DNA from 3 places in the Thalassobacillus sp. B23F22_16 genome. Region 2 is predicted to be linked to each of the others. Evidence: riboswitches for the same ligand, from Rfam matches in the RefSeq annotation. Region 2 holds a riboswitch; each other region holds the start of a gene.

Region 1 (10,348 bases), on a different contig from region 2:
CTGCGATTAACTGAGTCTAAAAAAAGATATCGATAAAACGATCACCACTACCAATAGCTGAATGATAACGCCGGCAACACTACATATCATCCCTGTAGTGGCCAACCCTTTGCCGTCTTCATTCTTTTGATCCATTTCCTTCCTTGCTTTCTTTGCAAAAATAATACCGATTACCCCAAGTACGATTCCTGCTAAAGGCATCAGGACAAAACTCCGAGAACTAAAGATATGACAGCATGGCTATTGGGTGGTGATTTTTCACGCATGACCTTATCCCCTTTTGTGTGAATTATATCGTTGGTCGATTGCTTTGAAGAATAGCTTATTAAATGTATTCACCAGGCAACACTTATATACAAGTAATCAGGGAATAAGAATTATTTTATAGCTTCTGCCTTCCTTGCTACCTCTAATAGCTGACTTTTACTGATATCATCGTTTGCAAATACTTCATAATTCACCTCATCATTTTTCCATCTTAACGTTTTTAGATCACCATTCTTACCATATCGCCCCTGTTGGGAGTCACTGATTTCTATATCCTCTGTTGTAAAATCCAGGGCATTCCCATTCTCATTAATGGCTCGGAATAAAAAAGATTCATTTCCTTCACTAGTATACTGAATAGCAAGCATTTTCCCTTCTCCCATCTCCGGAGTATCGACCTGTATATCACTAGGTTCGAATGGTATTTCCTTTGGCACCAATGGATCAAAACTTAACGCATCCACGGCTTCTTCCACACTGGAAGTATCGTAAGTATGCATTTTTTGAGTGCTGCATCCAGCAAGTATGAAATACAATATGGCGGTGATTGTCATTAATTTTTTCAATAGAAGCATCTCCCTTTCGTGTTCAACCATTGCATTATTGAATATGACCTGTCAGAATGGGGAAGTTATACCCAAAGAAAATAAGAAGGCGACGGTGAAATTTTGATAGAAGTAAAAACATCTACTATTTCTGATGACGAACTTGATAAAGGCGTATTTGCTACAAAAGATATAGCAGAAGGTGAACTGATTCACCAGGCACCAGTACTCCCTTATCCGAATGAAGAACATGAGCATATTGAGAAAACTCACCTGGGCGACTATGTATTCGAGTATGGCAAAAACCACACGGCATTTTTGTTAGGATATGGGATGTTTTTCAACCATTCCTACCAGCCGAACGCATATTACGAAATAAATTTTGATAATCACTCATTTGAGTTCTACGCTTTCAAGGATATAAAAGCTGGAGAAGAAATCTTCATCAACTATAATGGCGAAACGGAAAACGATTCCCCGCTTTGGTTTAATGAAGATAATGATGATTGAACATGCACCCGATTTTCGGGTGTATTTTTTATACTTTAATAAAATCTAAGGCTTTCCCCATATGGACTTGGCGGTAACTAAGTTTTTCCAGTAAAATCATGAAGCTTTTTTGAAAGCTAATTAGTATACATACTGTAAGAAATAAACGAATAAGTGAGGTGTTGAAAATGTTCCCACGTATCTTTCATAAAGCAAACCGTCCTACCAAAATAGCCCTCTTAGCCGGTTCTATACTTTTGCTGCTCGGTGGTTTGATAAAACTGCTACTCCTTTAGGTCATCGGGAAAATGCGCTTCCTCTTTTGGCCATTGCAGGATTTGTAAATATAAGAGACAAAACCATGATAATTGAGCCATGTCATGTTATATGAGTGAAACCGCACCAATTATATTAGACATTTTTGAAAATAAGAGAGACAAATTTTTCCGAAAGAGAGACAGTTTTTAAAAAAAGAGAGAATTGAAGTCTTGTTATGAGACAATAGGTAAGCTAATTAGAACGACCATCACTTCTCTGTCCATATCAGCATCCTCATTATTCCCACGTTACTGTATATTCTTTTCATTTGCTGTTGGTTTTCCACCTTTCTATATGTACGAATGACATAGCCAAAAGTTTTCAATATTATCCAATTTCCTTAGAAAACCTGGCTTACACGTAGGTAGTGTTTTATTAAAAAAAGGTTCCGCTCTCCGCGGAACCTTATGTTCTGATCTCTACTTCTTCCCTTTTTTCAGTTGGTGTCCTGGTAAACTTCGGAAATCGGAAAACAATGGCCAGTAGGCCAGACAAAGCAAGCAGTATCGGATAAAAACTGTAAGGGACGATTTCCACCGGTGAAATCTTTGCTACCCCGGCAGCTGCAAGGATTTGAGCTCCATAAGGAATTAAGCCCTGTACCGCGCTTGAAAAGATATCAAGCAGGCTTGCCGACCTCCGGTTATCAATAGCAAACCGTTCAGAAATTTGTTTGGCAAGCGGCCCGGCCGTAATAATGGAAATCGTATTATTCGCTGTCGCGAGATTCACTGCTGAGACCAGACCAGCAATCCCTGATTCCCCACCTTTATTGCTATGGATTCGATTCGTGATCCTTTCCAGCAAAAATTCAATACCGCCATTTCTCCGAATCAGTTCAACCAATCCGCCAAGCAAGATGACGAGCATCGTCAGTTCCTGCATACCAGTAAAACCTTCACTGATCAACGTCACAAAGTCCATTATGGAAAATTCTCCAAGTGCCAGGCCGACAACTCCAGCAAAAATGATACCGCCAATCAACACAAAAATCACATTGACACCAGCGATAGCAAATCCAAGTACTCCAAGGTATGGCAGTACTTTGACGAAGTTGAATGGGTGGCTTTCCTCAATAGAACCTGCTGCATCGGCACTTAACACACCGAAAATGACAGCAGTTATTACGGCAGCGGGTAAAACAATAAAAAAGTTCGCTTTAAACTTGTCTTTCATTTTTGTCCCTTGTGTCCGAACAGCAGCAATTGTCGTATCAGAAATGATCGACAGGTTGTCCCCGAACATCGCACCGCTGATTATAGCACCCATTACTAACGCCACCGGGACACCTGTCTGTTCAGCAACTCCCAGTCCAATTGGAGCCAGCGCCACAATTGTCCCAACCGAAGTCCCCATGGAAATTGAAATGAAACAGCCAATCACGAACAACCCAACGACAAGCAGGCTTTGCGGAAGTATGGTAAGACCCAAATTCACCGTCGAGTCAACCGCTCCCATTCCTTCCGCTACAGAAGCAAACGCGCCTGCTAATAAGAAGATGATGACCATCAGAATGATGTTCGGATGCCCGCCCCCTTCCGCAAGCTGCATTACTTTCGTTTGGAATGTTTCTTTGCGGTTCATAAACAAGGCGGCAAATATAGCAACGAACACCGCCACAATGACCGGCATCTGATAGAAATCACCTGTAATAAGACCAGATCCGATAAATAATAAAATGAACATACCAAACGGAATCAGCGCGAACGGATTCCCTGTTATTTTTTCACTTTGCATATAAAAAACCTCCACTTTTATTATGCCCATTCCTGTTGTAATTTTGACCATGAAAAAAACTTCTTGCAGACGCAAGAAGTTACTGGTTATTTTCCTGCTTATCTGCCAAGTACCATGACTTGCTGGAATTAGCACCTTCCTATCCAGGAGGTTGCTGAAGCTTCATCGGACCAGTCCCTCTGCTTCTCTTGATAAGATCTCGATTTAATTATGGTTTGCTCATGCACTATTTTCACACTTTACAATAGAAAGAAGCTAGATGCAATAACTTGATTTTTCCATCCTCCCCATCGCCAATTAAAGAAATGCACCAATCGATCGTTGACAGGTGCATTTCTTGTTATTATTTAAATTTATAAACTCGAGCCTCATAAGGCTTGAATTTAACAGATTTTAAATTTTCCTCTGAATCAATCTCATAGTTGCTGAGCAAAAGCTCTGCCTCTTTATTCTGTAAGTTTGCCGGCAGCTCAAAATCAGCATCTTCTTCAAAAAGATTCGTGACAACCAATACAACCTCATCCTCCAACGCGCGAGTATAAGCATAAATACTATCGTGGTCTTCTAATACAAGGTCATAGCTGCCATAGATAAGAACGTCACTCCCTTTTCTCAAATCAATCAGCTGTTTGTAGTAATGGTAAATGGAGTTTGGATCCTCTATCCCTTTTTGTACATTGATTTCTGCATAATTCGGATTAAGCTTCAACCACGGCGTCCCAGTTGTAAAACCGGCATTCCTGGTATCGTTCCATTGCATCGGCGTCCTTGAATTGTCGCGGCCGTTTTTCCAAATGACCTCCATGATCTCTTCGTGAGATTTCCCCTCTTCTAATTCGTTGAAGTACATATTTTTAATGGCTACATCATTATAGTCCTCGATGGAATCAAACTTAGTATTGGTCATCCCGATCTCCTGCCCCTGGTAAATGAACGGCGTTCCCTGCATCAAAAAGTACATGGTCGCCAGACATTTTGCCGACTTATCCAGAAATTCCTTATCATTTCCCCAGGTCGAAACAGATCTCGGCTGGTCATGGTTTTCCAGGAATAAAGCATTCCACCCCCTGCCTTCCAGCCCCTTCTGCCATTTGGTTAAAATTTCTTTCAAGGAGTGGATATCAAGTCCGCCATCGGTATTTTTACCCCAGAGGTCAAGATGCTCGAATTGGAAGATCATATTGAACTTGCCGTTTTCCTCCCCGACCCATTTATCGGCTTGCTCGACTTTAACACCGTTAGCTTCACCAACAGTCATAATGTCGTAATTGTCAAATGTCTTTTCTTTCAATTCTTCCAGAAAAATCTGAATGCCTTCACGGTTCATATGACCTTCGAAGGAAGGGACAAACTTCTTGTTTTCCGGGTTAGGGAGATCTGGGAAGCCCGGGATCTTTTTAATATGGGAAATCGCATCGATTCGGAATCCGTCAATCCCTTTATCGAGCCACCAATTGACCATTTCATAAAGATTTTCACGCACTTCCGGATTCTCCCAATTCAAATCGGGTTGCTTCCGGGAAAACACATGCATGTAATACTCCTTGGTCTTCGCATCAAACTCCCATGCTGACCCGCCAAAAATTGATTCCCAGTTGTTCGGCTCCTTGCCGTCTTTTCCAGGATGCCAAATATAATAGTCCCGAAATGGATTGTCTTTGGAAGAGCGGGATTCGATAAACCACGGATGCTCATCAGAAGTATGGTTGATGACAAGATCCATGATCAGTCGCATACCACGCTTATGAACCTCTCTCAACAGCTGATCGAAATCAGCCATTGTTCCAAACTCCTCCATGATACCTTTATAATCACTGATATCATAACCATTATCATCATTCGGCGAGCTGTAAATCGGACAAATCCAAATCACATCTATTCCAAGATCCATCAGATAATCCAGCTTGGAAATAACACCCTGTATGTCGCCGATGCCATCTCCATTTGAATCCATAAAACTTCGCGGATATACTTGATATGCTACTGCTTCTTTCCACCATTTTCTGCTCATAATAGACTGCTCCTAACCTGTTGTCGTTAAATTATATCGTTAATGTGCAATCGATTGCACAAATAGACAAAAAAATAACAAGGTCAAACAACGACCTCTACTAGTTTCTCTTCATTTATCGTATAATTGCTTTTATCTATTGTCAAGCAGTAATTGAAATCGATTACATCCATTTGCTGTGCTGTTTATCCTTTACTTGTATATCTCCAATTATTTGGTATTATATAAAGGATTGATTGTTAGCGTCTTCTTCAACTATAAGTCAAACTTAAAGGAGTAATTTGATGGAGAAGGAATTCAGATATATCGGAGAAAAAATAGTAGATCATCGTTATGAATTGACAGAAACCTTTAATGAAGAAGTAATGAAGGTATATCCGGAAAATTTCGCTGAAACCGGTATGCCCGAAGCGGAATATTATAAAATTCGAGCGGATTTATTCAAATCCTTCGGAGAAGTTTTATATAAAGATGAAAAAGAAGTGCAGCAAAAGGTTTATGAGTGGGCAGAAGTAGCTGCTAAACGAACGATCGACTATCATGTATCCCTGACGGAGGCTCTTCGGGTCCTCTCCTTCTTTCAACCCACCATCTGGCAATTTTTTCAGGAGGAATTAGATCAGGAACATATCACTCCAAGGACAGTCATTGAAATATCCAGGAAAATTGACCGGCTCGTCGATATCGTAACCCGCGTATATGGCAGAGTACATGAAGAACACCAGCAGATGATAGCAGATACCGCGCATAGTGCCCTGGAAGAGCTGTCAGTTCCTATGGTGCCGATCGCAGAAGGACTTGCCGTCATCCCGCTTGTCGGGGCTATCGATACCCGCCGGGCCGCTTTAATTAATGAAGTCGCCCTGACAGAAGCAAATCGTCTTGGCCTCGAAGAAGTGATATTTGATATTTCTGGTGTTCCAGTATTAGACACTATGGTAAGTAATGAGTTGTTCACAATCATCAATTCATTGAGCCTCCTTGGCATCGACACCCGAATCAGCGGAATCCGTCCTAAAATAGCTCAAACCATCACTTCATTAGGTATCAACTTCAAAGGGATCAAGACATTCGCAAGTCTTCACCAAGCGCTCGAAGACTGCGGAATAAAAAGAGTAGAGGTAGATGCTCACATAAAGTAACAGAATACCAAAGACAGTTGAACCGTAGAAGCTCTTATTGCAGGGCTTCTTTTTAAATCGCTCATAAGCTAAAATCCTTCACTTACAAAAACTTCTGAATAGAATGATATTTATCTTGCATCTCCATTGCTCTCGTTAAATTACGCCGCTATAATGAGTATATTATTCTTTTTTCGAAGGAGGAACTTGGTTTGCCTATCAATATTCCCAAAGATTTACCAGCAGGAGAAATTCTTTCAGAAGAGAACATTTTTACGATGGACGAAGAACGGGCGAAAACCCAGGAGATCCGTCCTTTGAACATACTGATCCTGAACCTGATGCCAGAAAAAGAACGGACCGAGACTCAATTGCTGCGGTTGCTCAGTAACTCTCCACTTCAAGTAAATGTCGAGTTTTTACATACCGCTACTTATGAGTCGAAAAATGTGAGCAAGTCACACTTGCAGCAATTCTATAAAAGCTTCAAAGATATCAAACACCAGCGTTTTGACGGCATGATCGTGACCGGCGCGCCAATTGAACAGTTGCCGTTCGAAGAAGTGGTATACTGGGAAGAACTTACGGAAATTATGGAATGGACAAAAGACCATGTCACTTCCGTCATGCATATATGCTGGGGGGCTCAAGCCGCACTTTATCACCATTATGGTATTGGTAAATATGAATTGCCTCAAAAGTTGACCGGAGTTTTTAAACATCGCTTACTACAGGACAATATTAAGCTTGCCCGAGGCAGTGATGATGAATTTGTGGTGCCTCACTCTCGTTATACCAGTGTTCCTGAGGAAGAAATACTGGCACACGATGACCTGATTCTCTTATCTTCTTCTGAGGAAGCTGGCCCATGTACGATCCTTTCGAAGGATCAAAAACACGTAATGATCACCGGCCACATTGAGTATGATGCCGAAACACTAGGAGACGAATACCACAGGGATACAAATAGAGGGCTGGATCCTCATGTACCTGTTGATTATTTCCCCGACAATGACCCAGAGAAGAAGCCATTAAACCGCTGGCGTTCTCATGCGTATTTAATGTTCTATAATTGGCTGAATTACTATGTATATCAGGAAACGCCGTTCGCCTGGAAATAACGTAAAAACTTATTTAAAGGGAAAAAAATAGATAGACAGATTCCAAAAATTGTATTATTATATATACAGGTTTAAGCTTTATCAAATTGAATAAAACTCCAAAGGGGAGTAGCTGACAGTTATGTCGACAATACGTGATCATTGATCACCGGCTTAACTGGCAACATTACGTTGTTTGCGAGACCTTTGCCTAATGCGGTAAAGGTATCAATATGGACTTCATAAGACCTTTACCATGTCATTGGTAAAGGTTTTTTTATTGCCTGTAAGGGGGAGGACAGTATTTAATCTTTATATCTATCACTTCAAATATGTGGGTAACGAGGTAAAACATCCTTTATGTCAACTTTAGATCAGGGAGGTAACATCGTTGATTACGAAAGTGTTAAGCAAGCTAAAAATCGGATCACCTAAAGTGGATTTGATCTTAAATAGGAACGAGCTCACCCCTGGCAGCACCGTCTCCGGTTCCTTTCATTTACATGGCGGCTGGGTAAGCCAGAGGGTGAACCGGCTGGAGTGCGACTTGGTGAAAGAACAAACTGGCAGAAAACCAGAATTCGTCGAGCCCGTAACCACGGTATTAATGTCAAAGACTATTGAAGCGAATGATAAAACGGAAATCCCTTTCCACTATCAGTTACCGGAAGAACTTCCACCCACCACAGATACCATTACCTACCGCTTACGAACAAAGATTGTTTTTAAGGATGATGTCAAAAGCTTTGATCATGACGAAATCATCATTAGTAATTAAAAAACAACTAATATAAAGGAGCACATGAATTGGACATTTCTTTATTGATGGAATATGGATGGGTATTATTGATTCTCATTGGTTTAGAAGGTATTTTGGCAGCAGATAACGCCCTCGTCATTGCTACGATGGTAAAACACCTGCCGGCGGAAAAAAGAAAAAAAGCATTATTTTATGGGTTAGCTGGCGCATTTGTATTCCGCTTCGGATCTTTGTTCATCATTTCCTACCTGGTGCACATTTGGCAGGTTCAGGCGATCGGTGCCCTCTACTTGTTCGGCATTGCTGTCTATCACCTATTGAAAAAGCATGTACTGAAGCCGAAGTTGAAAGCTGTAAAAGAAGTGAAAAAGGGGTCAGGATTCTGGGCAACTGTTATTAAAGTAGAGTTGGCTGACATTGCATTTGCCGTCGACTCCATTCTCGCTGCTGTTGCCTTAGCAGTCACATTACCAATGACCAGCATGCCTGAAATTGGTGGCATGGATGGCGGTCACTTCGCCGTCATCCTTGCTGGAGGAATCATCGGCCTTATAATCATGCGATTTGCAGCCAGCTATTTTGTCGGCCTGCTCGACCGTAGACCAGGTCTCGAAACTGCTGCCTACCTGATTGTCGCCTGGGTTGGTGTTAAGCTAGCCGTCTATACCCTGGCTCATCCAGAACTCGCCATCCTTACAGAAGGCTTTGCTAAAAGTGCCGGCTGGAAAATAACCTTCTGGTCTGTCCTGCTTTCCATTGGTGTTGGAGGCTGGTTTTTATCTAAAGAAAAACCTCATCAAGCTGTAGAGAGCAAACCTGTTGTACAGAATTAAGCATATAAAAAAACTGCTGGAATTCCAGCAGTTTTTTGCTTTCAGGTGGAATAATAGAAAATTTTCAACGATAGTTTACCAGGTAAACACAGGGATATATTAATAGTCTTGCTAGTAATGACGATCGTCTGTATTACTCATTCCTACCCGCCCTATATTGATTTTACTTTATGTAAAACCTGGGATTACCAGGAATTCCATTATAATCCTAACCAATTAGGAATCCACATTGTAGCATTTTCCCAGTAGGTAATAACAAATAGTATAAGTATCCCCATGATCAGAAATGGTGCTACTGCCTGGACCAGTTTTTCAAAACGGACCTCTGCAATAGAGGAAACGATAAATAGCCCAGTACCAACTGGTGGAGTTAACAAGCCTATCGTTAAATTGATACAGATGATAACCCCGAAATGGATCGGGTCAATTTCAAATGTTGTAAGCAGTGGCATAAATACAGGAACCAGTATGATTAAAGCTGCTATTCCATCCAAAACGGCTCCTAACAATAGAAGAAAAATATTCACTAACAGTAAAAACACAATTGGGTTATCAGACAAAGATGTCATCCCAGTAACTATCGCTTGAGGAATTTGTTCAAACGCAATCATCCATCCAAAGATATTGGCCATTGCAATAAGGAAGGTAACCGTTGCCGAGGTGAGTACCGTGTTGATAAGAATATCGGGAATTTTTCTCCACTTAAGCTCTTTGTAAAAAAAAGCTCCTACAATATAGGCAACCACAGATGCTATTGCTGCTGACTCCGTCGCTGTAAACGCACCGCTGATAATACCAGCTATTATAATGAAAGGAACTAATAAAGCTGGTAATACACTAAATGTACTTTTAAAGATTTCTTTCCATGATGCTCGTTTACTTTTCTGGAAGTTATATTTGTATCCTATTAAACTGATCAGCACTATAAAACCTATCCCATATAGGAGTCCTGGTATAATACCAGCCATAAACAAACCACCTATCGACGTCCCCGACAAGGTCCCATATATAATGAATATCATACTTGGGGGAATAATAGGTGCTACGATTGATGATGCCAATGTCAGGGCAGAAGAAAAATCCTTATTGTAACCTTCCCTTTCCATTTCAGGCACCATTACTTTACTCATCATAGCTGCTTGTGCATTAGCAGACCCCAAAATAGAG
Region 2 (10,348 bases):
GACAGGTGAACTGATTGCAGCATACGCTTTAACCGAACCAGGCTCCGGCTCCGATGCTTTAGGTGCGAAAACTACTGCTAAACTAAATGAAGCTGGAACCCATTATGTTTTGAATGGTGAAAAACAATGGATTACAAACTCTGCTTTTGCTGATGTCTTCGTCGTATATGCAAAAATAGATGGAGATAAATTCACAGCATTTATTGTAGAAAGAGATTATCCAGGTGTATCTACAGGACCGGAAGAAAAGAAAATGGGGATTAAAAGTTCATCCACTCGAACGTTAGTGCTGGAAGATGCACAGGTGCCGGTTGAGAATGTGTTAGGAGACATCGGACGGGGGCATATTATCGCCTTTAATATTCTCAATGTCGGCCGTTATAAATTAGCAATCGGGGGCGTCGGTGGTTCCAAACGTGCTATTGAACTTGCCGTTAAATATGCCAATGAGCGAAAGCAGTTTCAGACTCCAATTTCCAGCTTTTCGCTTATCCAGGAAAAACTGGCTTCCATGGCTGTAAACACCTACGCCAATGAAAGCTCTGTCTACCGTACTGTCGGGCTTTTTGAACAAAGCATGGGTAAACTTACGGATGAACAGTTGAAAAATGGTAAAGAAGTGGCAAAGGTTATTGCTGAATATGCGATCGAATGTTCATTAAATAAAGTATTCTGTACAGAATTGCTGGACTTTACAGCGGATGAAGCGGTGCAAATCCATGGGGGCTACGGATTTATGCAGGAGTATGAAGTGGAGCGTATTTACCGTGATTCCAGGATCAACCGGATTTTTGAAGGAACGAATGAAATCAACCGGATGATTGTTCCAGGAACTTTGTTGAAGAAAGCAATGAAAGGCGAACTGCCATTGTTGCAAAAGGCTCAGTCCCTGCAAGAAGAATTAATGATGATGATGCCGGAAGAGCCTGGTACAGAACCATTAGAGCAAGAAAAGTATTTGGTGAAAAATGCGAAAAAAATAGCTCTTGTGGCAGCTGGGCTTGCTGCTCAAAAATACGGAGAGAAATTAGAAAAAGAACAAGAGCTGCTTGTTAATATTGCAGATATCGTCGCCGAAATCTATAATATGGAATCAGCAGTGCTTCGTACAGAGAAAGCAATGAATAAATCTTCTGAAAAAGCTCAGCAAAAATTACTCTACACACAAGTTTATGTCCAGGAAGCATTCAACCGTATTGAAGCTCATGCAAAAGAAACGTTAATTGCATCTGAATCGGGCGATACACTTCGTATGATGCTGGGAGCATTGAAGAAATTGATACGTCACACTCCTACCAATGTCATTGCGAAGAAACGTGAAATTGCTGCCAATCTGATCAAAGAAGAAAAATATATCGTATAAAGATAGCTAACAGGGGGTCACACACGTACGGATATAACAAGACCGGTTCATTGGGAAAGTGAACCGGTCTGTTTTTGTTTAGAAAAAAGCAATTGAGAAATGAAAAAATTGGAGCTGCTTCCACTGTTTGATGAAATGTTTTATCAGATTATGATAGAATAAAAGCATGGTAAATAATAAGGGGGGTAAGAGCCAATGGCAGTAACCTTTTATTGGTACCCACAATGTGGAACATGTAAAAAAGCCAAGAAATGGATGGATGAAAATGGTGTCGAGTATGAGCCTGTTCATATAGTTGAACATCCACCAACAGAGTCCCAACTGCAGGACTACATAACGAAAAGCGGTCTTCCTGCTAAGAAGTTTTTTAATACCAGTGGCAAGAAATATCGCGAACTTGGTATGAAGGACAAGCTTAAGGAAGCCGATGAGTCTGAAATGATAAAGTGGTTAGCTTCCGATGGAATGCTGATCAAACGACCAATCGTAACAAATGGAAAAGATGTAACCGTAGGTTTTAAAGAAGCTGATTTCGAGAATACTTGGAAATAATGCTTCTGAAAAATGAGCAAATCACTGGCATTATAATTGGAAAGCTTTTATGTTAGTAATGCAGTTTATTTATAATAATTATAATTTGGAGGGATTAGTCATGAGTTTGCCAAAAGAATTAAGTTATTCCGAAGAGCATGAATGGGTAAAAGTTGAAGGAGAAAAAGTTCGTATTGGTATTACAGACTTTGCACAATCTGAGCTTGGCGACATCGTATTCGTGGAATTACCAGAAGTCGGGGACGAGCTTGAAGCAGATGAGCCGTTCGGCAGTGTAGAATCTGTGAAGACTGTTTCTGAGCTTTATGCTCCTATCAGCGGTAAAGTCGTTGAAATCAATGAGGAATTGGAAGATTCTCCAGAATTCGTTAACGAATCTCCATATGAAAAAGCGTGGATGGTTATTGTTGAGCCTTCTAATAAGTCCGAAATGGACGAATTGATGACAGCTGAACAGTATGAAGAAATGATTACAGAAGACTAATTTTTTCTTCAACGGACATCCTATGGACAAGGGGTGACCTATTATGAATCAATCTAAAAGACGTGCCGATACTACTGGCAGACAGCGCCAGCGTAAAACTAAACCTGCAAAACAAGAGGCGCCGAAAGTCCGTCAATATGTAGATTGTGATGGTGGCGGCTGGTGTTGAATAAACGTTAGATACCCACAGACCATGCTATCCTACAGCATGGTCTGTTTTACTAAAAGAACTGGGTGGGATCCTGATATGAACGATCAAAACCAAGTCCCCATTCTAATCGTAGAAGGGATTACAGATAAAAAACATATAAAAAAGATATTGGATGATCACAATCAGGTAGAAATATTATGTACGCATGGTACGCTCGGGGTAGAACGGATGGAGGAAATGATCCTCGACTATAATCTTGATGATCGCATTGTCTATATTCTGGTGGATGAAGATGATTCAGGTCATAAGTTGAGGAAACAACTGACTCATGAACTCCCGCATGCGGAACATATATATGTAGATAAAGCTTACCGGGAAGTAGCAACAACTCCTGAACCGGAACTGGCTCGAGCACTATTAAGCCAACATTTTCATGTTAAATCAATTTACCTGATATAAAGGTGGGTACGATGGAAGTATTAGAACTGTCATCAGAAAAAGACTTAATTAACACTAATAGGAGTGCCATGATTTTTATTCATAGTCCGTTTTGTGGGACATGCCGCATGGCCAGGAAAATGCTTGATACGATTGAATCGTTGTGGAAGCAAAACCTGTTTTTTGAACTGAATGCATCGTTACATCCTGGTTTTATGCAGGAAAATCAAGTTGAAAGCGTACCATGCTTATTAATTGTATCTAATGGCAGGGTGAAGGATAAGGTTTATGCTTTTCGTTCCGTTCCTTACATGCAGAGGATCGTGTCTAAACACGTCAATTCCTAACATTATTTCCCGAGAAATAACGAGAGGAATAGCTTTGGTCTAATTTAAGAGTTTATTTTCAATTTAAATAAAGCAAAAAGCCGAAATTATATTTATTTCGGCTTTTTGCTTTATTAGGAACTGTTATTTCACTAACTCTCCAATTTTTTCAACTATTTCAAGAAACTCTGCCTGATCTCCGAACTTAGCAGAAATATTACCGTATTGGTCAATGATAACGGTGGTTGGTACACCGCTGCATTGGTATTGGTCATAAGTTGATCTGCCATCATCCACTAAAGTGGGCTGGGTCAGGAATTTTTCAGCGAATGATTTTCCTGCGTCGCCTTCTCTCTCCCGACCTGCTACATTAATAGTAAGAAGACTAATTTTGTCTGAGTCCATAGACCGGTATAACTGCTCCTTCATGGGTAAATCCCTGGAACAGTCTGGACACCAGGATACCCAAAAAGTAAGAACGATTACTTTTCCGAGATCATCTTGTAAATCATAGACGCCTGAATTATTGATATAAGGCAATTGGAAAAGTGGCGCTTTCTCCATAAAGAAACCTCCTCCGTATTCATAGAATTCTGTCATTATCCTACCATATAAATGGAAGACAGCGCATATTAGAAGTATTGCATAGTAAGAATACTTATTTGCCGAAATTAATCGAATTTTGTTGACAATAATTTCGCTCACATGCTACAATCTTTTTTGTGACACTTAAACGGATTAAAGTAATAAAATTAATCACATCTCTTATTAAGAGTGGTGGAGGGACTGGCCCGATGAAGCCCGGCAACCGTCAAGTTTTCCAAGCTTGAAAAGGTGCCAATTCCTGCAGAGTTCATAAGCTCTGGCAGATAAGAGAACGGAGCAGCTTGTTACCTAAGCGCCTTTCTGTTCTCTAAGCAGAAAAGGTGTTTTTTTATGCATAAAGTAAGTTTTACTTTATAGAAATGTTGGAATTAAAGTCTTTCTAAGTAAGACTCGGGACAAGCAGTATTTTCTTTGCTTTAAACCATCAGCAAGCAGTAGGAGGCAGCACAGAATGATTTCGATAAAAGATTTATCTAAAGTCTTTCACACGAAAGACCAGGATGTCACTGCGGTTGATCATCTCGATCTAAATATTGAGGCCGGGGAAATTTACGGTGTTATCGGATACAGTGGAGCTGGAAAAAGCACGTTCATCCGTTTATTAAATCGTCTGGAGGATCCCACGGGCGGCTCGATAACGATAGATGGGCAGGAAATAACAAGCATGAGCAAAAATAAGCTGCGGCTTGCCCGTCAGGAAATCGGTATGATATTTCAGCATTTCAATCTACTTTGGTCTCGTACAGTCAGAGATAATATCGCTTTTCCGTTAGAGATAGCCGGTGTACCTAAGGATAAAAGGCAAGCAAGAGTAATGGAATTGATCGAACTGGTAGGACTTCAAGGGAGAGAGAACGCCTATCCTTCCCAATTAAGTGGCGGTCAAAAACAGCGTGTCGGTATCGCACGGGCATTAGCGAATAACCCTAAGGTGCTTTTGTGTGATGAAGCAACTTCAGCACTTGATCCAGAGACTACCGATTCGATTCTCGATTTATTAGTCGATATTAATGAAAAATTAGGCTTGACCATCATTTTAATCACCCATGAAATGCATGTCATCAGAAAAATATGTCATCGCGTTGCTGTAATGGAAAACGGTAAAGTGGTGGAACAAGGGGATGTTTTAGATGTGTTTCTTCACCCAAAACGCCCAGTGACAAAGAAATTCGTGGATCAAGTGATGGGAGATCCTGATCAAGATCACTCTTTGGATTTAATACATGAAAAATACTCTTCAGGAAAAGTGCTTCGGTTGCATTTTGTTGGGGAGAGCACTAATCAGGCTGTAATCAGCGAGCTTTCCAGAGAGTTCAGCATTGATCTCAACATCCTTCATGGAAAGATCACGCAGACGAAAAAAGGCGCTTATGGAACACTTTTTGTACACTTGGAAGGCTCTCAAGGTGAAATAGAAAAAACTATTACTTACATTGAAGGCACCTCTGTTGAAGTGGAGGTGATTACACATGTTTAATGAACTGTTCCCTAATGTAGATATGGCTGATATGATTACTGCTACCAATGAAACACTTTATATGACAGTTATTTCGGTAATAGGAACTCTGATTTTAGGAATAATGCTTGGCTTATTACTGTATTTATCCCGTCCGGGCGGCTTGTGGGAAAACAAAACTTTAAATTGGATTATATCTTCTTTAGTCAATGTTTTCCGGGCTATTCCTTTCATTATATTGATTTTACTTTTATTTCCGTTTACAGATTTTTTAATGGGGACTATTCGCGGCCCTAAAGCTGCGTTACCTGCGTTGATTATTGGAGCAGCTCCATTTTATGGCAGGTTAGTTGAGATAGCTTTGAAAGAAGTAGATAAAGGAGTTATTGAGGCAGCTAAGTCGATGGGTGCAAAAACATCCACAATCATTTTTAAAGTATTATTGAAGGAATCAATGCCAGCCCTTGTCTCTGGTTTGACAGTCACAGCAATCGCGTTAATTGGTTATACTGCAGTCGCAGGTGTAATTGGAGCTGGCGGGTTGGGAGATTTTGCCTACTTCTATGGCTTCCAGCGCAGTGATTTCGATGTGGTTTTTGTATGTACTGTCCTGATTGTATTAATCGTATTTATTTTCCAATTTATCGGGGATATTACTTCCCGAGCCTTGGATAAAAGATAGATAATAAAGTAAAGGGGAATTAAAAATGAAAAAATGGTTGATTGGGTTAATATTCAGTTCTGTAATTTTAGTACTTGCAGCTTGTGGAGGTTCCGACAGTGGAGGTTCCGATAATGGCTCCGAAGACGAACTTGTGGTAGGTGCAACCAGTGTTCCTCATGCTGAAGTTTTACAGGAAGCACAGCCGCTTCTGGAAGAGGAAGGAATTCAGTTGAAGATTGAACAATACCAGGATTATGTCTTGCCGAATAAGGATTTGGAGAGTGGGGAAATCGATGCGAATTATTTTCAACACATCCCTTATCTTGAATCTCAAAAAGCAGAGAACGATTATGATTTTGTAAACTTAGGCGGCATTCATATTGAACCAATGGGAATTTACTCACAAAATATTACCAGTGTAGATGATATTTCAGAAGGTACCACTGTGCTTATGAGCCGTTCGGTTGCTGATCATGGACGAATCCTTTCTTTATTTGAGCGTGAAGGCTTGATTAAATTGGATGAAGAGGTAGAAAAAGTCGACGCAACAGTAGACGATATAACAGAAAACCCTAAAAATCTTCAATTCGACTCAGGGGTCAATGCAGAAATGCTTACTTCCAATTATGAGCGAGAAGAAAATGCACTTGTAGCAATTAATACCAACTATGCGATTGAAGCTGATTTGAATCCTAGTGAGGATGCCCTCATCCTGGAAGGGTCTGAATCACCTTACGTGAATGTGATTGCAGCAAGAAGTGAAGATGAAAATTCAGAAGCCTTGAAAAAGCTCGTCGAAGTATTGCGTTCAGAGGAAATACAAACCTTTATGGAAGAAGAATATGATGGAGCTGTAGTTCCAGTAGATAGCGACAAATAAATAATATGTTGATTAATACCTCTCAGGATATTCTCATAGATATTGCTCATACTAGCAATAACGAATATCCTGGGAGGTTTTTATTTATGGAAGAAAATAAAATGACTTTTACTGAAGCATACCTGCAAGAATATAAGCATGGAATCGGTACATTTACGGAAAAGATGCCGGAAATCGCTCATCATTTTAATGCTTTTACAGAAGCTTGCTTTGAAGCAGGCGAATTGACAGAGAAAGAAAAACAATTGATTGCACTCGGTATTAGTGTGGTAGCTCAAGATGAATATTGTATGATTTATCATACGAAAGGATGTATCGACCAGGGGGCAAGTGAAAAGGAAATAATGGAAGCTTGTGGCGTTTCTGCAGCCTTTGGTGGAGGTGCCGCAATGAGCCAGGCAGTCACTTTGGTGCAGGAAGCGTATCAAGAGTTGCAAAATTTGCAACATTAAGTATATTTCGAGGATATCGAAGAAATATGGAGCAAATCTGACTATGAATGAATGGTATCCTGTTAATTGTTGTATGAAAATACATTTCCTATACAATTCCCCTATTCTGGTTTAAATGCCTTTTGGTCTGGGTAATATATCTATGCTACACTTAATAGCATACAAAAACCGAAAGGATTGATTTATTATTAACGACCAACTTAAGCTGAATTATACTTCCGAGATGGAGAAAGCTATGCAGCAATCTCACGGAATGGGCTATGCGGAATATAGCAATAAATTAGATCAGCGGTTAAAAGTTGAACAACGTCGTCAAAAGGAATACGAAGAAAGCCGCAAAATAGTGGCTGAAGTAGATCGTCAATTGCATAAATAATAAATAAAAAAATCAGGTGGGAAATCCCTACCTGATTTTTTCTGTTTTTATCTATATAATAAGGAAAGTCCGTGTTATCCTAATAAAGTGGCATTTTTAAACCTAATGGTTTAGAAAGTCGATTGGCACAGTGAAAAAAGTTGATAACAGTTTCGAAATGATATAAGATTGTAATGAGAATAGATTGAGAATGGTTGATAATTCTTATTCAAAAAAATGATTCACAATAGATATGGAGGTATTAGTTATGGCAGGATCTACTTTAGAAATTAAGAATCTTCACGTAGCGATTGAAGGTGAAGAAATTTTAAGAGGTGTCAACTTGACAATCAAGGGTGGAGAATTCCACGCAGTAATGGGGCCGAACGGTACAGGTAAGTCCACATTAGCATCCGCGATTATGGGTCACCCGAAATATGAAATCACTGAAGGTGAAGTATATATTGATGGAAAAGACGTATTGGAGATGGAAGTAGACGAACGAGCACAAGCGGGTCTGTTCCTCGCAATGCAATATCCGAGTGAAATCAGTGGTGTAACAAACTCTGACTTCCTCCGTTCTTCCATTAATGCTCGTCGTGAAGAAGGTGATGAAATTTCATTAATGAAATTCATCAAAGAAATGGATGGCACGATGGATCTTCTTGACATGGATAAAAACATGGCACAACGTTACTTGAATGAAGGTTTTTCTGGCGGTGAGAAAAAGCGTAATGAAATTCTTCAATTAATGATGCTCAAGCCAGCAATTGCTATCCTGGATGAAATCGACTCTGGCTTGGATATCGATGCATTGAAAGTTGTTTCCAAAGGGATCAACCAAATGCGTAATGAAAACTTTGGCTGCTTGATTATCACTCACTATCAACGCCTATTGAACTATATCGCTCCTGATAAGGTACACGTCATGATGCAAGGTCGTATTGTGAAATCCGGTGGACCGGAACTGGCACAGCGTCTTGAAGAAGAAGGTTATGACTGGATCAAGCAAGAACTGGGAATTGAAGATGAAACTGTAGGTCAAAAAGCGTAATCAGATAGGAGGGATACCATGACAGTAGAAATCTCACTAGGATACGACAAAGAATATGTCACCAAATTTTCCGAAGGCTTGAACGAACCAGAATGGATGAAGACCCTTCGTCTGGATGCATTGCAGCAAGCGGAACGCCTGCCAATGCCAAAGCCTGACAAAACAAAAATTGATCGCTGGAACTTTACCAAGTTCACTCACGATGTACGTGGGGAAGAGTTAAGTTCTTTGGCTGATCTTCCAGAACAAATCAAAGACTTTGTCGATCAGGATAAAGCAGAACAAAACTTATTCATTCAGCGTGATCAACGTGTTGGTTTCGCTTCATTATCTCAATCATTGAAAGATAAAGGTGTTATCTTCACGGATATGAATACAGCTGTCAGAGAACACAGTGACCTTGTTGAAAAATATTATATGAAAGATGGTATTCAAGTAGATGAGCATCGTCTCACTGCTTTGCATGCCGCTTTGATGAATGGTGGCGTTTTCGTCTATGTGCCGGAAAACGTTCAAGTGGAAGAACCACTTCAAGCAATCTTCTGGCAAGAAGATCCGGAATCAGCCCTTTTCAACCATGTTATTGTTGTAGCGGATAAAAACAGTTCAGTCACTTATGTAGAAAATTATCTTTCTCAAAATAAAGAGGATGAAGAAGCTGTAACCAATATCCTTACTGAAGTTTTTGCTCATGATAATGCGAAAGTATCCTTTGGAGCTGTGGATAACCTTGGCGCCGGCACTACTACCTATGTGAACCGCCGAGGTGTGGCAGATCGTGATGCCAAAATTGAATGGGCTCTTGGCCAGATGAATGACGGCTATACGATCTCCGAAAACTACACTTACTTGATGGGTGAGAACTCTCTTGGAGATGCTAAAACAGTTTCTGTCGGCCGAGGAAGTCAAAAACAAAACTTTACGGCACGTATTGTTCATTACGGAAAAGCCTCCGAAGGGTATATCCTCCAGCACGGCGTTATGAAGGAGAAAGCAACGGCTATCTTTAATGGTATTGGTAAGATTGAACACGGAGCATCCAAGTCAAACGCTGAGCAAGAATCACGTGTCCTAATGCTAAGTAAAGATGCGCGTGGTGACGCAAACCCGATTCTTCTAATCGATGAAGATGATGTTACAGCCGGTCACGCTGCATCAGTAGGCCGTGTTGATCCAATGCAACTGTTCTACTTGATGAGTCGTGGAATTTCTCAGAAGGAAGCGGAACGACTTGTCATACATGGTTTCCTGGCTCCAGTTGTTAAGCAGCTTCCGATAGAAGCAGTGAAGGAGCAGCTGACCCAGGTAATTGAAAGGAAAGTAAATTGATGGATATTAAAACTGTCCGTCAATCCTTTCCGATTCTGGATCAGGAAGTAAATGGACACCCACTAGTTTATTTGGACTCATCTGCCACTTCACAGAAGCCGGCTTCTGTGATTGAAAAGGTAGATGACTACTACCGTGGATACAACTCCAATGTCCATCGGGGTGTCCATACACTCGGTACAAAAGCTACCGATGAATATGAGGGAGCCCGTGAAAAGGTCAGAAGGTTCATTAATGC
Region 3 (10,348 bases), on a different contig from region 2:
GGCAGCAACAGCATCTATTTCAACCAACGCGGCCAATATGATTCGGTAGGAGCCTATCAATCGAAAGAATCGCCTTACTATTCCTGGTATCTCTTTCATAACCACCCTGATGAATACGAGTCCTGGTGGGGTGTCGGGACACTTCCCACCGTAAATAAAGACGATGAAAGCTACCAGAACTTTTTGATTCATGATGAGGAAAGTGTCCTGAAGTTCTGGCAAAGACACGGCCTGAAGCACTGGCGTCTCGATGTCGCTGATGAATTGACCGACGATTTGATTAAGCAAATCTACCAGCAGCTGAAAAAAGAAGATGAATCCAGCGTGTTGCTGGGAGAAGTGTGGGAAGATGCCACGACGAAAATCGGCCATGGCAAACGCAGGGAGTATTTCCTTGGCGGTGTATTGGATTCGGTCATGAACTATCCGCTGAGGGGACTTATGCTGGAGTTCATGAGTGGCGATGCTGATGCCCATGACGTGGAACGCCGGTTGTTGACTTTGAGCGAACATTATCCAAAGCACTACTTTTATGCCTTGATGAATATGTTATCCAGCCATGATGTTGAACGGATCAAGACGATGCTCGATCAGTTTTTGCCGGGAGATATGCTAGCTGACGACAAAGCTGTAATCGTTGATGCCCAGGTGAAAGCCCTTAGTTTGTGGCTCTATACTTTCCCGGGAGTACCATCGCTTTACTACGGTGACGAAGCAGGCTTGACCGGGGGGAGCGATCCTGATAATCGGAAGCCTTATCCGTGGGGAAGAGAAGATGATAGCCTGGTAGAATGGTATAAAATGATTGGGAAGTGGCGCCGGGAACATTCGGCATTACGAACAGGCTGCTGGAAATCTCATTCCCTTCATCATGATGTGTATTCTTTTGAACGATGGATTGAAAATGGCGTTGACAATTTTGGCGGGAGTGCCAGTGATGAACATATGATTTATCTGTTCAACCGTCATATTCATGAAAGCCGGGAAGTGACATTGATGGTGAGAAAAGGGAAGTGGCAGCATATGGAGAATAAAAAGCGTGTATTTAAAGCAAAAGACGGCGAGCTCACGATAACACTCGGGCCATCGGAAAGCATGCTGCTCCGTCATATGCATTAATCAAAGGTCACCCTTGCTCTGATGGCGAGCTAAGGGTGGTCTTTTTTTGGGTAGAAAAGGGCCCTTTATGAGACAAACTTACAGTATGTGAGAAAGGCTAGTGCATATAAGCGACAATATGGAACGCAAGAGTGACAATTTCGAGAATAAGAGTGACACTTTTGAAAATAAAAGAGACAGATAAAATGATATAAGAGAAAATACAGCGGGATAAGCGACAATAAATACAGAAAAGGCAGCGAAAAAATCGCTGCCTTTCGTAGTTAATAGACGTTGAAATATCTGGCATCGGGATGAGCGAATACGATGGCGGTGACGGAGGCTTCCGGCTCCATCATGAACCCATCGGTCAGCTCGACGCCGATTTGTTCCGGCTTAATCAGCTGAAACAATTTTTCCTGGTCCTCTAAATCGGGACAGGCCGGGTATCCGAAGGAATAGCGCTGTCCTTGATATTTGGCCGAGAACCGCTGCTGCATTGTAAAATCAGTTGGATCCGGGAAGCCCCATTTATCACGCATCAGCTGGTGGACATGTTCGGCCAGGCCTTCTGCGGTTTCGAGTGCCAGTGCCTGCAAGGCATGGCTTTCCAGGTATTCTCCTTGTTCCTTTAATGCCTCTGCACGGTCGCGAATTCCTTTTCCGGCAGTGACGGCGAAGAACCCGACATAATCCATCTCTCCACTGGATACCGGACGGAGATAGTCTGCCAGACAAAGGAATGGTTCCCGTGGCTGGCGCGGGAATGTGAACCGCTCGATTTCCGTCTTTTCATCAGCAGGATCATAGATGATGACATCGTCCCCATCCGATTGAGCAGGGAAAAATTGATAGAGAGCAGATGGTTCAATCCAGCTTTCTTTTTTAGCTTTCGTCAACAAATCGTCAACGACTCCCTTCAAGTGGACGGCTTTTTCATTCTTCTCAGCTATCAATCTGGAAAACTTGCCTTTCAGTCCAAGGTGGTGACCGATCAGCATCTGCATATTAATGTACGGCTCTATATGGTCGACCGAATAATCCCGGAGCACATGATGTTTGTAATCCTGTGGCTGGTAGACAGGTACCTCAGTTGATACCGAAGACTTCGGTTTGACAGCCACAGCAGTAGCTCCCTGAGATTGTTCCCGATCCGAGTTTTTAGCTAAAGCTGCCTGCTGTTTTTGATGAAGCTCACCTACCATTGCTTCTCTCTCTTCCTCATTACTGAGGCGATTCGATAATGCTAAACCATCCATTGCATCCTTCGCGTAGAAAACCGGCCCTTCGTATTGCGGGAGAATTTTCGTCAATGTGAATTTACGGGATAAAGCAGCTCCGCCAACAAGGATGGGAATGGAAATCTTTTGCTGGGTCAGATCCTGTGCTGTCAGCACCATCTGCTGTGCGGATTTGACGAGCAGGCCGGACAAACCGACAAAATCAGGGTTTTCTTCATTGATTTGATTGATTAGCTCTGAAGGAGTGACTTTAATGCCAAGGTCGACCACTTCAAAGCCATTATTACTTAAAATGATCTCAACAAGGTTCTTTCCAATATCATGAACGTCACCTTTGACGGTGGCGAGCAGGACTTTCCCTTTTTTATTAGAGGTATCCGCTACTTCCATGTGGGGTTCCAGAAAAGCGACGGATGCCTTCATCACTTCGGCACTCTGCAGGACTTCTGCAACGATCAGCTGGTTATCGTTGAACAGGCGGCCTACTTCAGCCATACCGTCCATAAGCGGTCCATTGATCACCTCTAGTGGTGTAGCGTATTCTTCAAGTGCCTGTTCTAAGTCAGGTAGCAGTCCTTCTTTCGTACCTTCCACAACATAATGCGCAAGCCGCTCGGCAAGTGTCATTGTCTCGGTTGGCACTTTCGTCTCTTTTTTCTTCCCACGGTAAAAGGCAGTGAACTCTGCCAGTGTTTTGTCATTTGTATTAAACAGCAATTGATTGGCCTGTTCAATTTCTTCTTCTGGAATCGAAGCATATCTCTCTAACTTCTCCGTATTAACGATCGCGTAATCCAGTCCCGCCTTGGTGCAGTGGTAGAGGTAGACGGCATTAAGCACCTCACGTCCTACTGGTGGCAGGCCGAATGATACATTGCTGACACCTAGTACCGTCTGACACTCCGACAAATCTTCTTTGATCAAACGAATCCCTTCAATAGTAGCCTCGGCAGAACCGATATACTGCTCATCACCAGTACCGACAGGGAAGACAAGTGGATCAAAGATGATATCGGATGGATCAAGCCCGTATTCGCCAACGAGGATATCGTAAGAGCGTTTGGCTACCTGGAGCTTTCGTTCCGCAGTGACGGCCATCCCTTCTTCATCAATGGTGCCGACAACAACGGCCGCTCCGTATTTTTTCACGACAGGCAGTACTTCTTGGAAGCGTTCCTCTCCGTCTTCAAGGTTTATTGAATTGATTATCGCTTTTCCCTGGGAATATTTTAGCGCCTTCTCGATAACCTCTACATCCGTTGAGTCAATGACCAGGGGCACCTTCACTTTGTTGACGACTTGCTTCATGAAAGCTTCCATATCCTGCGTTTCATCACGGTCAGGATCGGCAAGACAGATATCAATGACCTGGGCGCCTTTTTTTACCTGGGCTCGCGCAATTTCCGATGCTTCCTCAAACTTTTCCTCGGCAATCAGACGCTTGAACTTACGGGAGCCGATGACATTGGTCCGTTCTCCGACAAGAATCGGCCGGTCATTTTTGTCATCATATAGGAATGGCTCGATTCCGGAAACAGAATGGGGGTGGGAGTCCGGGGAGGTCCGTGGTTCCAGACCTTCTACAGCTTCCGCAATCGCTTTAATGTGGTCCGGTGTCGTACCACAGCATCCCCCGACAAGATTCAGCCAGCCTTTTTCAGCAAAACCGGCAATTTTCGCTGCGAGTGATTGTGGTGTTTCATGATAGTTTCCTTCTTCATCGGGAAGGCCTGCATTGGGATAGCAGCTCGTTGCCGTTGTCGCCAGATCAGACAGGGAGCGGAGATGGTCACGCATGAATTCCGGTCCGGTGGCACAGTTCAAACCAACGACGGCAGGGTTCATATGTTCCAGGGAAATATAAAAAGCTTCGATGCTTTGGCCGGCAAGTGTCGTACCCATCGGCTCAATTGTCCCCGAAATGATGAGCGGCAGTTCAGTGCCCGTGGTTTCAAAAGCTTTTGTAATGCCAAGGTAAGCTGCTTTAACATTCAGCATATCCTGGGACGTTTCTAAAAGCAGCAAGTCGACACCGCCGGTAATCAGGCCGCGAGCCTGTTCTTCGTAGGCTTCTGCCAAGGCATCGAATGTTGTACCGCCTGTAACAGATAACGTCTTAGTTGTCGGTCCCATCGCTCCAGCTACATATCGCGGTTTGTCTGTACTGTTAAAAGATTCAGCTGCTTCTTTAGCAATTTGTGCTGCTTTGATATTGATTTCCTCAGCTAAGTGGCCAAGGTCATATTCATCCAGGACAAGGCTGGTCGCTCCGAAAGTATTAGTCTCGATAATATCGGCGCCAGCTTCCAAATATTCGGTGTGAATCCGTTCCAGTACATGGGGGGCGGTAATGTTCAAATATTCGTTGCATCCGTCGTAGGCTTCTCCGCCAAAATCTTCCGGTGTCAGGTCTGCCTGTTGAAGCATCGTTCCCATTGCACCATCCAATATTAGTATTCTACTGGCAAGGTGTTCCTTAAATGATGTTGATGCCATTGGAAATCTTCCTTTCCTGCTTTGCGGTTTGTTGTTTGATGTATTCCGTCAATTCTACCGTCATTTCATAACGTAGAAAAGGGGTGATTAAATAGATGCCATTAAACAAATCAAGCGCCGCATCAATCAATGATTTGGCGATGGCAATTCCTTCTTCCTGGGAACGTTCTTTGTCATGGCTGTGTTGTTCCATGCTCTCCCGTATTTCAGGTGAAAGCTTGATGCCTGGAACCTCATGATGCAGAAATTCCGCGTTTCGTGAGCTGGTCAGCGGCATAATACCGATATAAACCGGTGTATCGAGATGCTTCGTAGCTTCATAGACTTCCACGATCTGCTTTTCGCAGTAAACCGGCTGACTGATGAAGTAATCAGCCCCATAAGAAATCTTTTTCTCTAAGCGGCCGACTGCCCGGTTCAAATTACGCACATTCGGGTTGAATGCAGCAGCAACAGAAAAATCAGTTTTTTCTCCTAGTGATTTACCAGAGAAGGAGATGCCTTCATTGAGCTGCTTGATGTAGTGAATCAGGTCGAATGACGATAAATCATATACGGAGGTGGCCCCGGGAAAGTCGCCAATTTTCGTAGGGTCACCGGTCACGGCAAGGACCTCGCGGATACCAAGTGTATGCAGTCCCATCAGGTGCGATTGCAGCCCGATCAAATTCCGATCACGACAGGCGATATGGACAAGCGGATTGATCTCATATTCCTGCTTGATGATTGTTGCCATCGCTGTATTGCTGATTCGGGGAGAGGCGAGAGAGTTGTCTGCTAGTGTTACCGAATCGACTCCAGCATCTCTTAAAGCCTTTGCCCCGCGCAGATATTTTTCTGTATTCAGTTTTTTCGGAGGGTCCAGTTCGACAATGATGGAACGCTGTTTCTTTGCGATTTCATGAAGGTGTTCCTCACGATTACTGTCATCTACCTGCTTAGGCACAGGTGGCTGTTTAATAGATACTACTTTCTCGGTAATCGGCTTTCTGCCTTTTACTTCTTTAGCGACCGCAGCAATATGCTCGGGAGTAGTCCCGCAGCAACCGCCGATCAGACGTGCTCCCTGCCGGTATAAGTCCAGCGCGCTTTTTTGAAAATAATTTGGGTCATTGGGATAAATTAATCTTCCATCCTCGTAATCTGGCAGACTGGCATTCGGATATGCAGAAAGCACTGCTTTTTCCGGTAGTGGAACATCTTCGAGTGCTTGAATCATATGATAAGGACCAAGACGGCAGTTGACGCCGACAACATCAGCACCTTTTTGTTCCAAAAGGTGAAGCGCATCTGCAAGCGGTGTACCATTTTGCATAACGCCGGGTTCATGCATCGATACTTCCGCAATTAATGGAAGATCAGTTTCCTGCCGGGCAATCTCTAAAACGGTTGTCAGTTCTTCCAGGTCATAGAAGGTTTCAAAAATCAATCCGTCTATATCTTCCATCAGCAGGCAATATAGCTGCTCGCGGAAACTGCGTTTCAATTCGTCCATTGTTGGTATTTCTTTTTGAATATCCCGAATGCCTCCGATGGTGCCTACGACATAGGCATCTTTACCGGCGGCTTCCTTTGCCAGGTGTACGGCTGCAGTATTGATCGCTTTTACGTGATCTTCCAGCCCGTAGCGGGATAATTTAATATAATTGGCTCCGTACGTATTGGTCTGAATAACATCAGCACCGGCACGAACATAGGCTTTATGCACATTTCGTACTTCTTTCGCATGGGACAGGTTCAGTTCTTCAAAACAGCGATCCACCCCGTAAGAATAGAGCAGGGTCCCCATCGCGCCGTCTCCGATTAATGTCTTTTCCTGTAGTGCTTGATCTAATTTCATTCGTTATCCTCCTAGTTCGACTTCTTGCTTGGTGGTTTGTTGCAATGCCTGGTCAAAGTCTTTTATGATATCTTCGGCTTTTTCCAGGCCGACAGATAGACGGAGCAGACCATCGGTAATACCGCGTTTCAGCCTTTCCTGTTCAGGCATGGAAGCATGTGACATCTTCGCCGGGTATGAAAGAATCGACTCGACAGCTCCCAGGCTCACTGCAAATACGGGAATTTCCACATGTTTAGAGAATTCACGGACAGCAGCTGCATCTTTCAACCGAAACGAAAGGACAGCACCGGGACCGTCTGCCTGATAGTTGTGGGTCGAAAAACCAGGATGAGTGGTTAGGCTTGGGTGATATACTTCTTCCACCAATGGATGCTCGGCTAGATACTGTGTGATTTTGATGGCTGATTCAGTCGACTGTTTCAACCGGCAGTCCAGTGTCTTCAGTCCACGTAAAACGAGCCAGGAGTCATGCGGACCAAGAATCGATCCAAAAGCATTCTGTAAATACGGGAGCTGTTCGGCAATCTCCGGATGGTTTGTAACGGCAAGGCCAGCCACAACATCACTATGACCTGCAATGAATTTAGTAGCACTGTGCAGGACCAGGTCGGCGCCCAGTTCCAATGGCCGCTGCAGGGCTGGAGTCATGAATGTATTATCCACGAATGTGTAGCAGCCGTGCGCTTTTGCTAGTTTAGCGACAGCACTGATGTCGGTTATGTTTAAGAGCGGATTAGCTGGTGTTTCGATGTAGACGATTTTGGTATTCGGCTGAATGGCTGTCGCTACCGCATGCAAATCCGTCATATCGACGAAAGTATGCTCGATTCCGAACCGGTGCAGGACCTCGTGGACCAGTCGGAATGTCCCACCGTAGACATCTTCCGTAATGACTACGTGATCGTTTTTTGACAACATCATGAACGAGGTGGAAATGGCAGCCATACCGGATGCGAAAGCAAGCCCTTTATCGCCGCCTTCCAGTCTGGCGATTTCCTCTTCCAGGGCTTCTCTTGTCGGGTTGCCGGAGCGGCTGTAGTCATATTTTCCTGGATTATCAAAGTCTGCTTGATGAAAAGTTGACGCCTGCTGAATCGGCACGCTCACCGCACCTGTGGTCGGGTCGAACTTATGATTACCGTGAAGAACGCGTGTTTGAAAAGAATACGAATGATCGGTCATGTACAATTCCTCCTCGTTGAAAAATCATAGGTAAATATAAAAAAAGCCTTCCCATAAGAAGAAGACTTTTGAATGAATAAGTTCCTCTCCTTATCTTCCAAGCTGCATCACACAACTTGCTGGAATTAGCACCTTTCTGGTCATACCAGTGGTTGCTGAGGCTTCGACGGGCCAGTCCCTCTGCCTCTCTAGATAAGAAATCATCGAGTAAGTATTTAATTGGTTCTCACTAACTTACACTAAAGCGGTGAATTTTACAAGGGTAAGAAGTGAATTTTTCGAATTTTCTAGTAGAAGAGAATGATTGACAACGGTGTAATCGGGGAAGGTAAAATAAGAGAAGCACTTCTATCGAAAAGGAGAATTAGATGATGAGTGAAGAAAAGAATTATAATAAAAAACTAAAGAACTTCAATCCCGGCAAAGCAGTGGAAACCGGGCGTAAATATTTTTCCGAGCGTAAGTTTTTTGCCAAGATGGGCCGCTATGCATTATTGCTCGGTTCTAAGATCGCTTACTACAGCTTCCTTTTGTATTACACATTCAAGAGCCCAAACACTCCGAAGAAAGACAAGCTTACGATTGCGGGTGCACTTGGTTACCTGATATTCCCAGCCGATGTCATTCCTGACTTCATTCCGGTCGTGGGTTTTGCGGATGACAGCCTTGCTATCATCTATGCCATATACAGTGTTGTTTCCCACATCGATGCGTCGATCAAAGCACAGGCCCATGCCAGCATGGCCAAGTATTTCGGCGAAAACTTCAGTAAAGCCGGTATCGATGATAACCTATTGTTTAATCAATCTGATAATGATGACGAAAATCATTCACAGGCACAATAATTTACAGGGCAAAGCGCTAATATAATTATAACCTCGCAAATATATCAGGGAAGTAGCAAATAAAATTCAGGCTGCCCTCTTTAAAATAATGCAGAATTCAATCCCCTCCAGAGGCGAGGGGATTTTGATTTGCTGTCAGCACCTATTTTGTTATAGGATAGAGCGATAAGATAAAGACTAAACTATTAGTAATACATGTAAAGGAGATTATTATGGCTGAAACAACACACCAACATCTACGAAAATTTCAAGAAGCAACTAAAGATAAAGGACGACTGCTGATTTGCTGCCCCGACCAGCCTGGGATCGTAGCAGCCGTTTCTAATTTCCTTTTCCAAAATGGAGCCAATATCATGGAGTCCAGCCAGTATACAACGGATGCCTATGAAGGAACATTTTTCTTACGGATTGAATTTGATTGTCCTGGACTGCAGGGAAAAGAAGAAGAGATGAAGAGCAAATTTCAAGCGGTAGCTGAAAACTTTAACATGCAGTGGGATATGAAATTTGTTTATCAGCTGAAGAGAACCGCAATTTTTGTATCCAAACAATTGCATTGCCTGCGTGAACTGTTATGGGAATGGCAGAGCGGTGACTTAGTAACCGATATTGCGGTTGTTGTCAGCAACCATGAGGATGCCAGGGACTTGGTAGAATCATTCGGTATCCCGTTTCATCATATTCCAGCCAATAAAGATATCCGTAAGGAAGCAGAGAAGAAGCAACTCGAGCTGCTGGAAGATTACAATATCGATCAAATCGTCCTGGCCCGTTATATGCAAATCCTGACTCCTGACTTCGTAGCTGCTTATCCATCCCAGATCATCAATATCCACCATTCGTTCCTGCCAGCATTCATTGGAGCGAATCCTTATGGCCGTGCCTATGAGCGAGGGGTAAAACTGATCGGTGCCACCTCCCATTATGTCACTAATGATCTGGATGAAGGGCCGATTATTGAGCAGGACATCATGCGTGTCGACCATCGCGATAATGCAGAAGACTTGAAGAAAATCGGACGAAAAGTAGAACGCAGTGTGCTTGCTCGCGGTGTGAAATGGGATTTAGAAGATCGCATTCTCGTGCATCAAAATAAAACAATCGTATTCAATTGACATATGTAAAAAACTGGAGGACCCGGGGTGTTAGAAAAAACATCCCGGGTCCTCCAGTATATAGAAGTTGCTTTAATTTGGTTGTCGGTTATCGGCATAAACAGCCATGGCATCTGCCATAAATTGAGCCAGGCCATCACCGAACTGATCGATATTTTTTGTGAAACGTTCGTCGGCGATATACATTTGGCCCAAACCCTTGAAAGCCTCTAAAGAATAGCTGCCAATCTCATTTAAGAGCAAATACCATTTAGCAATAGCTTCTTGTGCTTCCTTGGAGGCTGGGTCCTTGTGCCGGATTGTCGCCAATTTCCGGTACAGGTCATTGACTTCCTCCTGTTTTGCCTCACTCATTCCTTTGGTCTTTTTGTTAGCGTCATCTACTGCCTTATCACCCCAGCGTTCTCTTGCCTCTTGTTCATAAGGATTGCGACTGAAGTCAAATCCTTTGAATTTATCTTCCGTAGTCATGTCAATGTCTCCTTTCCAATGTCGTAACGTTTTTTCAACCGTATTAATCACCTGATC

The links. A riboswitch is a leader RNA that binds a small molecule or an ion and turns the genes downstream of it on or off. The one in region 2 is predicted to bind S-adenosylmethionine.
Region 1: linked by a shared signal. The riboswitch ahead of ACGTNI_RS12545 (Na+/H+ antiporter NhaC family protein) and the one ahead of ACGTNI_RS09905 (methionine ABC transporter ATP-binding protein) in region 2 are both predicted to bind S-adenosylmethionine.
Region 3: linked by a shared signal. The riboswitch ahead of metC (cystathionine beta-lyase) and the one ahead of ACGTNI_RS09905 (methionine ABC transporter ATP-binding protein) in region 2 are both predicted to bind S-adenosylmethionine.

What each region holds. Positions count from the first base shown of each region.
Region 1 is NZ_JBIEKD010000015.1:5,817-16,164, forward strand. Features, by position in the region: gene ACGTNI_RS12530 (DUF4190 domain-containing protein) at 7-201, opposite strand; gene ACGTNI_RS12535 (DUF4367 domain-containing protein) at 378-833, opposite strand; gene ACGTNI_RS12540 (SET domain-containing protein) at 936-1,322, shown strand; gene ACGTNI_RS12545 (Na+/H+ antiporter NhaC family protein) at 2,025-3,356, opposite strand; SAM riboswitch class I at 3,452-3,554, opposite strand; gene ACGTNI_RS12550 (glycoside hydrolase family 13 protein) at 3,700-5,367, opposite strand; gene ACGTNI_RS12555 (STAS domain-containing protein) at 5,652-6,509, shown strand; gene metA (homoserine O-acetyltransferase MetA) at 6,701-7,609, shown strand; gene ACGTNI_RS12565 (sporulation protein) at 7,980-8,366, shown strand; gene ACGTNI_RS12570 (TerC family protein) at 8,396-9,181, shown strand; gene ACGTNI_RS12575 (TRAP transporter large permease) at 9,382-10,348, opposite strand, start outside.
Region 2 is NZ_JBIEKD010000010.1:81,982-92,329, reverse strand. Features, by position in the region: gene ACGTNI_RS09940 (acyl-CoA dehydrogenase FadE) at 1-1,363, shown strand, start outside; gene ACGTNI_RS09935 (arsenate reductase family protein) at 1,559-1,915, shown strand; gene gcvH (glycine cleavage system protein GcvH) at 2,016-2,399, shown strand; gene ACGTNI_RS09925 (hypothetical protein) at 2,443-2,568, shown strand; gene ACGTNI_RS09920 (toprim domain-containing protein) at 2,647-3,009, shown strand; gene ACGTNI_RS09915 (thioredoxin family protein) at 3,021-3,335, shown strand; gene ACGTNI_RS09910 (TlpA family protein disulfide reductase) at 3,459-3,878, opposite strand; SAM riboswitch class I at 4,077-4,190, shown strand; gene ACGTNI_RS09905 (methionine ABC transporter ATP-binding protein) at 4,372-5,397, shown strand; gene ACGTNI_RS09900 (methionine ABC transporter permease) at 5,390-6,058, shown strand; gene ACGTNI_RS09895 (MetQ/NlpA family ABC transporter substrate-binding protein) at 6,084-6,920, shown strand; gene ACGTNI_RS09890 (carboxymuconolactone decarboxylase family protein) at 7,007-7,372, shown strand; gene ACGTNI_RS09885 (YuzK family famiily protein) at 7,608-7,748, shown strand; gene sufC (Fe-S cluster assembly ATPase SufC) at 7,996-8,781, shown strand; gene sufD (Fe-S cluster assembly protein SufD) at 8,800-10,110, shown strand; gene ACGTNI_RS09870 (cysteine desulfurase) at 10,110-10,348, shown strand, end outside.
Region 3 is NZ_JBIEKD010000015.1:67,894-78,241, reverse strand. Features, by position in the region: gene ACGTNI_RS12935 (glycoside hydrolase family 13 protein) at 1-1,119, shown strand, start outside; gene metH (methionine synthase) at 1,383-4,835, opposite strand; gene ACGTNI_RS12925 (bifunctional homocysteine S-methyltransferase/methylenetetrahydrofolate reductase) at 4,816-6,675, opposite strand; gene metC (cystathionine beta-lyase) at 6,679-7,860, opposite strand; SAM riboswitch class I at 7,948-8,059, opposite strand; gene ACGTNI_RS12915 (YkvA family protein) at 8,232-8,705, shown strand; gene purU (formyltetrahydrofolate deformylase) at 8,918-9,820, shown strand; gene ACGTNI_RS12905 (MerR family transcriptional regulator) at 9,893-10,348, opposite strand, start outside.